Regions from separate parts of the Geobacillus sp. FSL K6-3411 genome, predicted to be linked through region 1. Evidence: a T-box and tRNA genes for the amino acid it is inferred to sense, from the RefSeq annotation. Region 1 holds a T-box; the other holds one or more tRNA genes.
The links. A T-box is a leader RNA that pairs with one kind of tRNA and senses whether it is charged. The one in region 1 lies ahead of thrS (threonine--tRNA ligase), so its partner is inferred to be a tRNA-Thr.
Positions count from the first base shown of each region.

Region 2: it has a tRNA-Thr gene. The T-box ahead of thrS (threonine--tRNA ligase) is inferred to sense a tRNA for this amino acid. The anticodon was not compared.

Region 1 covers NZ_CP150187.1:2,778,111-2,783,871, forward strand. The annotation lists gene thrS (threonine--tRNA ligase) at 1-1,415, opposite strand, end outside; T-box leader at 1,465-1,691, opposite strand; gene ytxC (putative sporulation protein YtxC) at 1,737-2,612, opposite strand; gene dnaI (primosomal protein DnaI) at 2,802-3,743, opposite strand; gene NSQ22_RS14170 (replication initiation and membrane attachment family protein) at 3,755-5,146, opposite strand; gene nrdR (transcriptional regulator NrdR) at 5,251-5,712, opposite strand.
Region 2 covers NZ_CP150187.1:633,709-639,469, forward strand. The annotation lists rRNA gene NSQ22_RS03150 (23S ribosomal RNA) at 1-1,990, shown strand, start outside; rRNA gene rrf (5S ribosomal RNA) at 2,272-2,388, shown strand; tRNA gene NSQ22_RS03160 (tRNA-Val) at 2,398-2,473, shown strand; tRNA gene NSQ22_RS03165 (tRNA-Met) at 2,485-2,561, shown strand; tRNA gene NSQ22_RS03170 (tRNA-Asp) at 2,566-2,641, shown strand; tRNA gene NSQ22_RS03175 (tRNA-Phe) at 2,819-2,894, shown strand; tRNA gene NSQ22_RS03180 (tRNA-Thr) at 2,908-2,980, shown strand; tRNA gene NSQ22_RS03185 (tRNA-Lys) at 2,991-3,063, shown strand; tRNA gene NSQ22_RS03190 (tRNA-Gly) at 3,071-3,145, shown strand; tRNA gene NSQ22_RS03195 (tRNA-Leu) at 3,153-3,238, shown strand; tRNA gene NSQ22_RS03200 (tRNA-Arg) at 3,242-3,315, shown strand; tRNA gene NSQ22_RS03205 (tRNA-Pro) at 3,320-3,393, shown strand; tRNA gene NSQ22_RS03210 (tRNA-Ala) at 3,403-3,478, shown strand; tRNA gene NSQ22_RS03215 (tRNA-Met) at 3,496-3,569, shown strand; tRNA gene NSQ22_RS03220 (tRNA-Ile) at 3,578-3,654, shown strand; tRNA gene NSQ22_RS03225 (tRNA-Ser) at 3,672-3,762, shown strand; tRNA gene NSQ22_RS03230 (tRNA-Thr) at 3,793-3,868, shown strand; tRNA gene NSQ22_RS03235 (tRNA-His) at 3,877-3,949, shown strand; tRNA gene NSQ22_RS03240 (tRNA-Gly) at 3,980-4,050, shown strand; tRNA gene NSQ22_RS03245 (tRNA-Ile) at 4,056-4,132, shown strand; tRNA gene NSQ22_RS03250 (tRNA-Asn) at 4,375-4,449, shown strand; tRNA gene NSQ22_RS03255 (tRNA-Ser) at 4,454-4,546, shown strand; tRNA gene NSQ22_RS03260 (tRNA-Glu) at 4,552-4,623, shown strand; gene NSQ22_RS03265 (phenylalanine--tRNA ligase beta subunit-related protein) at 4,804-5,469, opposite strand; gene queG (tRNA epoxyqueuosine(34) reductase QueG) at 5,522-5,761, shown strand, end outside.

The sequences.
Region 1 (5,761 bases):
GGTCCGTAAAACGCTGCTTCCCCTTCCGCTTCGTAGTAATCGAGGCCAAGTTCATCCATCGCCTCGCGCAGCATGCGTTGCGCCTTTTCCCACATCTCGTCGTCGTCGTAATATTTTTCTTTATCTTGTGGGTCGCGGTACGACAGGCGGAACGAATATTCGTCCAGCCCAAAGTCTTTGTATACTTCCAAAATCAAATTAACGACGCGCTTAAACTCGTCTTTAATTTGATCCGGGCGCACGAAAATATGGGCGTCGTTGAGCGTCATGCCGCGGACACGCTGCAGTCCAGTAAGCGCCCCGGACATTTCGTAGCGATGCATCGTGCCGAGCTCGGCGATGCGGATCGGCAGCTCACGGTAGCTATGAAGCTTGCTTTTATAAATCATCATATGGTGCGGGCAGTTCATCGGCCGCAGCACGAGCTCTTCGTTATCCATTTCCATCGGTGGGAACATGTTTTCTTTATAATGGTCCCAGTGTCCTGAGGTTTTATACAGCTCCACACTACCGAGCACCGGCGTATATACATGATCATAACCAAGGGCGATTTCTTTATCGACAATGTACCGTTCAATCAAGCGACGGATCGTCGCCCCTTTCGGCAACCAAAGCGGCAGTCCTTGTCCGACTTTTTGTGATGTCGTAAATAGCTCAAGCTCTTTGCCCAATTTGCGATGATCGCGCTCTTTCGCCTCTTCGAGCAACTGCAAATAATGGTCCAGATCTTCTTTTTTGAAAAACGCCGTACCGTAAATACGCTGCAGCATTTTGTTGTTGCTGTCACCGCGCCAGTAGGCCCCCGAGATGCTGAGCAGCTTGAACTCTTTGATTTTCCCGGTCGACGGCACGTGCACACCCCGACAAAGATCGAAAAACTCGCCTTGCTCGTAAATGGAAATCGTCTCGCCTTCCGGAATATCGTTGATGAGCTCCAGTTTCAAGTGATCACCAATTTTTTCATACAGGCGAATCGCCTCGTCGCGGCTCACTTCTTTGCGAACAACGTCAAGATTTTCCTTTACGATTTTGCGCATTTCCGCCTCAATTTTCGGCAAATCATCCGGCGTCAGCTTATGTTCCATATCAATATCATAGTAGAAGCCGTTTTCAATGACCGGGCCGACGCCAAGCTTGACGTTGTCATACAGCCGCTTGATCGCTTGCGCCATTAAATGGGCGGTGCTATGACGCAAAATATCAAGTGCCTCAGGCATGTCCTGGGTAATAATGACAAGCTCGCCGTCTTCTTGAAGCGGCGTGCGTAAATCAACAAACCGGCCGTTCAGTTTCCCGGCAATCGCTTTTTTCTTCAATCCCGGACTGATCGAGGCAGCGATGTCCTCAGTTGACGTTCCGCTCGGAAACTCCTTTTTCGCCCCGTCCGGGAACGTAATGCGAATAACGTCTGGCATGAAGTTCACTCCTTTACCTTAATGTCAAAATAAAAAAACTCCTCCCTCATAAAGGGACGAGTTTTTGTCGTGGTTCCACCCTTCTTCCCATGGCAAAAACAAAGCCATGGCTCAACACATATAACGGCCGTCGACCGGCGGCAACTACTAGACGTCGCGTTCGCTACCGCAGCTCTGAGGGGGTAAGCACATTTTTCGTGTTAGGAAGGTTCCAGCCAACGCCTTCCCTCTCTGGAAACCGTAAAAATGCGCCCATGTCCTCATCATCGCTTGTTTTCGTTCACTTTTATGACGTCATTATAGCGAAAACAACAGGAAAAATCAAGATTCTTCTCGATTTCCAGCGTTAGCGGTAAACAGATGGGCAAAATCAGCGCGACGCCGAAGGCGAAGCCGCTCTTGGAACACGTTTTGCATCGTCTGCACCATGCCATCATCCGGATGATCCGTGTACAGCTCGATTTCAGCCGGAGCAAGCGAAATAAGCGGCGCCAGAACGGAAGAATCGATATACATCGGCTGGCTGAAGACGAGATGGCGATCAATCATTTGTTTTACTTCAGCCATCGACAATTCCCGTCGGCTGCTGTCATAAAACAAAAAGTGTGGCGGGTCATGTACTAAGTAGAGGCGCGGCCATTGCGGCGTCCGGGTGGCAAGGCAGTCACGCAGCATTTGCACAAAGTTTTGGTATTCCTGTTCTAGTTTGTATTCATCAATCGCCAGCTCGACGTAATGCTGGAGGCGCTCCATATACGACTTTAAGCGGAATGTAACGAATGAAGAAAACGAAAACGATAATCCGTCACGCAAAAAGGAAGCGAATGCGCTGCGCAGAAGCACTGCACGCGAAGCGGCAAACTCCCCGCCTTTCCGGTAGTCGCGCCGCTCACCTTCTAAAAACGAATGGGCGAGCGCTAAAATTTGCTGTTGCTCCTCCACATCACGGAAATAAAAGACGTCGGAGATGATCGATAAGAGCAACCTGTCTTCCACAACCCTCCTCACAAACGCCGTCATGGCTGGTATGATATGCTCCTCAAGCACGTGCTTCTCCTCGCCATGTATGTAAACCGCCACGGTTTTGCGTCCATCGTAAGCGGCGTGAAACAGCGGACAGGCATCCTGTTTCCGTTTGTTCAGCAGCCAAAACAGTTTCTCCGCCTCGCTTGCCTCGTCAAAATGGATTTCGATCACCCGCTGTCCCCCCTTAATTCGAGATCAATGCTTGGTTTATATATATGGGGACAACCAGCTGTTTAGACTAAAAAAAGAGCCAAGCTTAACGGCGTTTCACCTGAAGGGCGGCAAGACAAAAAAAAATCGGCGTCCTACTTTTGGAAGCCGATCGTAAGAGAACGTTGCTGCGGGATCCTAGTACGCCTATTAACCGTTTTGCTCGCGACGGTTTGGCCCGGTCAGCTCAATCGGGTATGCCAAATAGCGAATCCGTTCCATAATGCGCGCCGCCTTCACTTTCTCTTCCTCGCCGCGCTGCGAATACGTTAAATGATGGGCAAGCTGCTGCATATCAAAGTTGGATGTAAAAAAGGTCGGCAAGTTTTCAAACATCCGGTATTGCAAAATCGGACCGAGCACGTCATCGCGCACCCAGCTTGACATCGACTCAGCACCAAGATCATCAAGCATCAAAATCGGCACTTTTTTCACGTAATCCAGCTTTTCGTTCATCGTCTGATCTTGGAGCGAATGTTTCAGTTCACGAAACAGCTCCGGTACATAGACAATGAGCGATGGGATGTTTCGTTTGGCAAGCTCGTTGGCGATCGCGCCAAGCAAATACGTTTTGCCGACACCAAACGATCCGTGCAAATATAACCCTTTCATTTTTTTTCCTGGCTGGTATTCTGTCACAAACTTCTCGGCGAACTTGATCGCTTTAATCCGCCCATTATCGCTAAGATCAATATCAGACAGCGAGGCGTGCAAAATTTCACGCGGTACGAACATGCTTTGAATCAGCGATTCTTGCTGTCTTCGCTCGTCATCCTGCACCTTTTTCGGGCAGCGGTCATACTCGGTGTCAATCCGTCCACCGGTGACCACCAAATTCGGACGGTATCCCGGCAGCATGTTCGGGCATTGCTCGAGCCCTGGGCATTGGCGGCAGTGCTGGCTTTGCTCAATAAATTCATACAGCTTCATCAAACTGCGGTCAACCATGTCGTTTGACAACTGCCGCTCGTGTGCCCGCAAAAACGGCTGCACGTCCGGATGTGTCAAAATATAGGTCCTCATTTGTTCATAACGCTGCTTAAACCCTTGGTTGCCAAGCAACCGCTGCAACAAGTGGTTTACTCGTTCCATTGCTTTTACACCTACGATCCATCACGATATTTTTTCAGCCGTTCTTCAAGCTCTTTGCGCGCCTGTTCCACATCAAAATCGTCATCGTCCGGTTGACTGTAATCCATCTTCAGCCAGTCAGGAACAATTTCTGTGCGCACGACTTTTCGCACTGGCCGTACCCCTTTTTCTTTTTCATTCGCCCACTGTTGGTATGTCTTTGCTTCCTCTTTGGCTAACTCCATGGCCTCTTTGACCGTCCGCACTTTTTTGCGCGCCCAATGACTGGCGATTTTTTCGACATATTTTTTTGATAGTTTCATATTCGTCCGCAGCATAACGTAATAAATCAACACGTTGACAACACCAGGAAGAAGCTGCTGCTGAAACATAACGTCTTCAATCAACTGCAAATCCCCTAGCGACGGTTCAGCACCACCTGAAATTTCTTTCAACAGCTGACGTGGAGAAATCGTTTCGAGCTGCTTCATCAGCTGCTCTTCCTTCGTGCGTGGTTCAACATTCTCCATCGTCCGATGGGCGAGCGGCTGCACCCGCTCGACAAGCCGTGGTGCGGCACCGCCATGCTCAAGCTCATACCATTCACGCGCCGCTTGACGCAACGCATCAATATCGATATGGTAAGCGGGATCGATGACACCAAGAACGATTTTTTGCATTTCAAGCGGCGGAATGCCGTATAAAAATGCCAACTTTTTAATTGCTTCTTTCACTTTTGCCGTCACTGCTCGACGCGGCACCAATTGTTTCGACAGTCCAGCAAAAAACAGTTCAAAATCAAACACGTCGTCATCGAGCGTATACGATGCCCCGTCCCGCCCAATATGCACCTTTCCGTCCGGCGGCTCGAGTTCATGTCCGGCTTCTTCGCTAAAACCGGCGACGATTTGTTCAGCTTGGACGGCTGAAAAGACGTCAGAAAACGAACGTGTCACTCGGGTAAACTTCGTCTCGTCAATCGAGGGGCGGGCAAAAAACTCGTTCAGTTGGGCAAACAAATGGCGACCGACTTGCCGATACAAAAAGACACCGAGCATTTCGTCGCGGAAAAACTGATCGGGCGCCAGCGGCGGACGCAATTCATAAAGAAACTGTTTCGGCTCTTCCGTTTCCCAAACACGGACGTATGTATTCAACAGTCCGATTCCTTCAAGTTTGAGCCGTTCACTATAAATGTCCGGCAGCCCGCATTGCATAAGCGCCATCAGCCGATGGTGAGTCGCTTCCCGGCCGCCGAGCAGCTCAAGTTCCCCCCAAAGCGTCATATAAAGCGCGAGCGCGCGATAGCCAATGAGCGGCTGATAGAGCATCGTCAACACTTTTCGATCCACATCATGCAATACTCCACGGCTTTGTACCATGTACCGGTCGACGGCAATCAGTTCTTTCCAATGATGTTCCATCGTCCCAACCTTCCATTTCGTCGTATTCGTTTCAACCCGCCTCTCTCCTTTCCTGCCCGAAAAAACGTTGAAAAAAGGGCTTGCTGCCTAACGCGAAAGCCCTTTTACCGCTGTCCTTTTTTAATCAACTCTTTTAGTTCTTCAATAAATACATTAATATCTTTAAACTGGCGATAGACGGAAGCAAAACGGACATAAGCCACTTCATCGATGCGCGACAGCCGTTCCATGACCATTTCACCGATCGTTTCGCTTTTCACTTCCGATACGCCTTGATTACGCAACTCTCGTTCGATTTCTTGCGTCACTTTTTCCAGTTCTTCCAACGCCACCGGCCGTTTTTCACACGCTTTAATCAAGCCACGCAAAATTTTTTCCCGGCTGAATTCTTCGCGCGTCCCTTCTTTTTTCACGACAATGAGCGGCGGCTCCTCGATCCGCTCAAACGTCGTAAACCGATAATGGCACCGTTCACACTCCCGCCGACGACGGATCGAACGGCCTTCCTCGGCTGGACGCGAATCAAGCACGCGCGTGCCTTGATGATGGCATGACGGACACCGCATAACATTCACTCCGTTTGTCTTCTTATTTTCTATCATACCGGAATGGAGA
Region 2 (5,761 bases), 1.5 Mb from region 1:
GTTACCGAACCCAGTCAAACTCCGAATGCCAATGACTTATCCTTGGGAGTCAGACTACGAGTGATAAGATCCGTGGTCAAGAGGGAAACAGCCCAGATCGCCAGCTAAGGCCCCCAAGTGCACGTTCAGTGGAAAAGGATGTGGAGTTGCGAAGACAACCAGGATGTTGGCTTAGAAGCAGCCACCATTTAAAGAGTGCGTAATAGCTCACTGGTCGAGTGACTCTGCGCCGAAAATGTACCGGGGCTAAACGTGCCGCCGAAGCTGCGGGATGACCGTTGGTCATCGGTAGGGGAGCGTTCTAAGGGCATCGAAGCCAGACCGGAAGGACTGGTGGAGCGCTTAGAAGTGAGAATGCCGGTATGAGTAGCGAAAACAGAGGTGAGAATCCTCTGCGCCGAAAGCCTAAGGGTTCCTGAGGAAGGTTCGTCCGCTCAGGGTTAGTCGGGACCTAAGCCGAGGCCGAAAGGCGTAGGTGATGGACAACAGGTTGAGATTCCTGTACCACCTCCTTCCCGTTTGAGCGATGGGGGGACGCAGGAGGATAGGGTGAGCAGGCGGCTGGAAGAGCCTGTCCAAGCAGTAAGGCTGGCCAGTAGGCAAATCCGCTGGCCGTAAAGGCTGAGCTGTGATGGCGACGGATTTGATCCGGAAGTCCCTGATTCCACACTGCCAAGAAAAGCCTCTAGCGAGGGAAGAGGTGCCCGTACCGCAAACCGACACAGGTAGGCGAGGAGAGAATCCTAAGGCGCGCGGGAGAACTCTCGTTAAGGAACTCGGCAAAATGACCCCGTAACTTCGGGAGAAGGGGTGCTCTTTGGGGTGATGAGCCCCGAAGAGCCGCAGTGAAAAGGCCCAAGCGACTGTTTATCAAAAACACAGGTCTCTGCGAAGCCGAAAGGCGAAGTATAGGGGCTGACACCTGCCCGGTGCTGGAAGGTTAAGGGGAGCGCTTAGCGCAAGCGAAGGTGCGAACCGAAGCCCCAGTAAACGGCGGCCGTAACTATAACGGTCCTAAGGTAGCGAAATTCCTTGTCGGGTAAGTTCCGACCCGCACGAAAGGTGTAACGACTTGGGCACTGTCTCAACGAGAGACCCGGTGAAATTATACTACCTGTGAAGATGCAGGTTACCCGCGACAGGACGGAAAGACCCCGTGGAGCTTTACTGCAGCCTGATATGGAATTTTGGTATCGCTTGTACAGGATAGGTGGGAGCCAGGGAAGCCGGAGCGCCAGCTTCGGTGGAGGCGTCGGTGGGATACCACCCTGGCGGTATTGAAATTCTAACCCGCACCCCTTATCGGGGTGGGAGACAGTGTCAGGTGGGCAGTTTGACTGGGGCGGTCGCCTCCCAAAAGGTAACGGAGGCGCCCAAAGGTTCCCTCAGAATGGTTGGAAATCATTCGGAGAGTGCAAAGGCACAAGGGAGCTTGACTGCGAGACGGACAGGTCGAGCAGGGACGAAAGTCGGGCTTAGTGATCCGGTGGTTCCGCATGGAAGGGCCATCGCTCAACGGATAAAAGCTACCCCGGGGATAACAGGCTGATCTCCCCCAAGAGTCCACATCGACGGGGAGGTTTGGCACCTCGATGTCGGCTCATCGCATCCTGGGGCTGTAGTCGGTCCCAAGGGTTGGGCTGTTCGCCCATTAAAGCGGTACGCGAGCTGGGTTCAGAACGTCGTGAGACAGTTCGGTCCCTATCCGTCGTGGGCGTAGGAAATTTGAGAGGAGCTGTCCTTAGTACGAGAGGACCGGGATGGACGCACCGCTGGTGTACCAGTTGTCCCGCCAGGGGCACCGCTGGGTAGCTATGTGCGGAAGGGATAAGCGCTGAAAGCATCTAAGCGTGAAGCCCCCCTCAAGATGAGATTTCCCATCGCGTTAAGCGAGTAAGATCCCTCGAAGATGACGAGGTTGATAGGTCCGAGGTGGAAGCGTGGCGACACGTGGAGCTGACGGATACTAATCGATCGAGGGCTTAACCTAGAAAAGCGGAGGCCGCCCGCCTATCGGCGAGACGTGCTGGAGGGCCTGCGAGGAGGCTCGAACCAAGCAAAGCTTGGTTCTGCGTGGGTGGTGCCACAGGAGCGTATGCAATGTGTCGCCGCCACAGCAGGACCGAAGCGTCGCGAGCCGATGGCGGCCGGAGCTAGACAGTACGAAAAGCGGAGGCTTCTTCCCCCAAAAACGGTTATCTAGTTTTGAAGGAATGAAAAAAAGCTTGACAATAAGCTGTTTTTCATTATAATAATACTTGTCTGTTGTTGCCTAGTGGTGATAGCGGAGAGGAAACACCCGTTCCCATCCCGAACACGGAAGTTAAGCTCTCCAGCGCCGATGGTAGTTGGGGCCAGCGCCCCTGCAAGAGTAGGTCGCTGCTAGGCATGATAAATGGAGGATTAGCTCAGCTGGGAGAGCACTTGCCTTACAAGCAAGGGGTCGGCGGTTCGATCCCGTCATCCTCCACCACTTTCAATCGTCGCGGGGTGGAGCAGTCCGGTAGCTCGTCGGGCTCATAACCCGAAGGTCGCAGGTTCAAATCCTGCCCCCGCAACCAAAATGGTCCCGTAGTGTAGTGGTTAACATGCCTGCCTGTCACGCAGGAGATCGCGGGTTCGAGTCCCGTCGGGACCGCCATCATTTCAAAACTATGAAATAAAAAATCACATGCGGCTCGGTAGCTCAGTCGGTAGAGACGAGCATCAGCATCATCGAATTTGCTGCGAGTTGCCTCGACGCATCATACTTCCTCGAATCGGCTAGTAGAGGAAGAGGCACAGGGTAATTCAATGAACTAGGTAGAAAATAACATATGGCTCGGTAGCTCAGTCGGTAGAGCAAAGGACTGAAAATCCTTGTGTCGGCGGTTCGATTCCGTCCCGAGCCACCATCATTGTGGATATGCCGGCTTAGCTCAATTGGTAGAGCAACTGACTTGTAATCAGTAGGTTGCGGGTTCAAGTCCTGCAGCCGGCATCCTTCATATGAGCCATTAGCTCAGTAGGTAGAGCATCTGACTTTTAATCAGAGGGTCGGAGGTTCGAGTCCTCCATGGCTCATCACAATGCGGAAGTAGTTCAGTGGTAGAACACCACCTTGCCAAGGTGGGGGTCGCGGGTTCGAACCCCGTCTTCCGCTCCACTCGTTTGCCGGGGTGGCGGAATTGGCAGACGCACAGGACTTAAAATCCTGGGGTAGGTAACTACCGTGCCGGTTCGAGTCCGGCCCTCGGCACTTGCGCTCGTAGCTCAATTGGATAGAGCATCTGACTACGGATCAGAAGGTTAGGGGTTCGAATCCTCTCGAGCGCGTTGACGGGAAGTAGCTCAGCTTGGTAGAGCACACGGTTCGGGTCCGTGAGGTCGCAGGTTCAAATCCTGTCTTCCCGATTTTCCTGTGGGGCCTTAGCTCAGCTGGGAGAGCGCCTGCTTTGCACGCAGGAGGTCATCGGTTCGATCCCGATAGGCTCCACCATTCAAATATATAAATTTGGCGGTGTAGCTCAGCTGGCTAGAGCGTACGGTTCATACCCGTGAGGTCGGGGGTTCGATCCCCTCCACCGCCATTATTATCGGACCTTTAGCTCAGCTGGTTAGAGCAGACGGCTCATAACCGTCCGGTCGTAGGTTCGAGTCCTACAAGGTCCACCATTATTACGTTACTTTTTGGAGGAGTACCCAAGTGGTTGAAGGGGTCGGTCTTGAAAACCGAGAGGCGTCGCAAGGCGCGCGGGGGTTCGAATCCCTCCTCCTCCGCCATCCATTTATCCATGAATAAATTTACATCATGCCGGCTTAGCTCAATTGGTAGAGCAACTGACTTGTAATCAGTAGGTTGCGGGTTCAAGTCCTGCAGCCGGCACCATCAATGTGGCGGCTATGGCGAAGTGGTTAACGCACCAGATTGTGGCTCTGGCATGCGTGGGTTCGATTCCCACTAGTCGCCCTTTCTCTTCTTCCTTAATTTATATTTGTTGCGGGTGTAGTTTAGTGGTAAAACCTCAGCCTTCCAAGCTGATGTCGTGGGTTCGATTCCCATCACCCGCTTTTATGGGCCTATAGCTCAGCTGGTCAGAGCGCACGCCTGATAAGCGTGAGGTCGGTGGTTCAAGTCCACTTAGGCCCACCATTTTCCATTGCATATTGTCAGATGATTCGATATAATACTAATCGAGCATTTCTTGATTATTCCGCAATAGCTCAGCGACGAGCCCTTACTTCATCGAATAGGCTACGAGTTGTCCCGACGCATTCAGCTTCTTTGAATTGGCTAGTAGAGGAAGGGACACTGAGCATAAACATCCTCGAATAAGCTGAATCAGCTAGTAGAGGAAGAGACGAAGTAGATTTGGAAGAATGTTTCTTAGTTATTCCGCAATAGCTCAGCGGTAGAGCAACCGGCTGTTAACCGGTAGGTCGTAGGTTCGAATCCTACTTGCGGAGCCATTATGGAGAAGTACCCAAGTGGCTGAAGGGGACGGTTTGCTAAACCGTTAGGTCGCAGTTTTGCGGCGCGCGGGTTCAAATCCCGCCTTCTCCGCCATGATTGGCCCGTTGGTCAAGTGGTTAAGACACCGCCCTTTCACGGCGGTAACACGGGTTCGAATCCCGTACGGGTCATCGTTGTTGGCACCAGATATTCTGGTGCCCCTTTTATACGACGAATTTTGTCGATTTTTGCGTTTTTTCTTGCCATGTACGTACTGTTTTGTTATAATGAGTTTCGTTAAGTTTTAAATAAAATATTGGGGACAACGCAGTGTTTCGTTTCGTCATAGAACGAGGCATTGCGTTTTTTTATTATACTAGCAATTGTGCGTCGGCCTCACCGCCATGGATTTGCGTAAACATCGTTTGAATAGCCTGAAGTTGGCGATTGGCAACATCTTCAGGAATCGATGGAAGAAAATAAACGATTTGCAAAGCGTTTTTCGTTCCTTTTGTCACCGCTGTGCGTTTGGAATCGACGATTGGGCTGCCGAACGGACCGTGTTCATCTTTGCTGACGAGTTTATTCGCAAAGTTGACGGTGCGTCCATTTAGAGCTATGTATTCATCTTGTTCTGTACCTACGGTAATCATCACGGATCCTTGGATACAATCAAGATCGTAAATGCCGAGTGGTATTTTATAATAGAGCGAAAAGAAGTTGTTTACATCGACTGCTGAATGGATCGATGGAACAAAGTTTTTTTTCTGGATACGACGGTATAAGCTTTCACTTGAGGGTCGGTAACGCCCTGGATCCGTGCCGATTTGTTTGAATGCCTGACGCCATTCGGCGAGCTCGGGAATGTCGGCGATGGCTTTTTCCTGTAGCTCAAAGTAAATCGACTTTTGAAACAGTTCAAGCCGGCCTTTTAACATTTGCGGCGAGTCGCCGATTTCGATATGGTGGTAGCGGATCACGCCAAATTTGCCCGAAGGAAGACGTTGTTTTAATTCTTCTGATATGATGCATTTCATATGAATCACCCCGTGTTTCATTTTACCATATACCTCGAAGGGAGGGAAAATAATGGACATTGTCTCTTTGAAACAGGAAGTGATTGAATACAGCCGGTCGATCGGCATCGATAAAATCGGTTTTGCAAGCGCTGATCCGTTTGTGGAACTAAAGGAGCGGCTTCGTCGGCAACAGGAGCTTGGCTATCAATCCGGATTTGAGGAACCGGATATTGAAAAGCGGACAAATCCGTCGTTGCTTCTTCCCGAGGCGAAATCGATCATTGCCATTGCGCTTGCCTATCCATCAAAA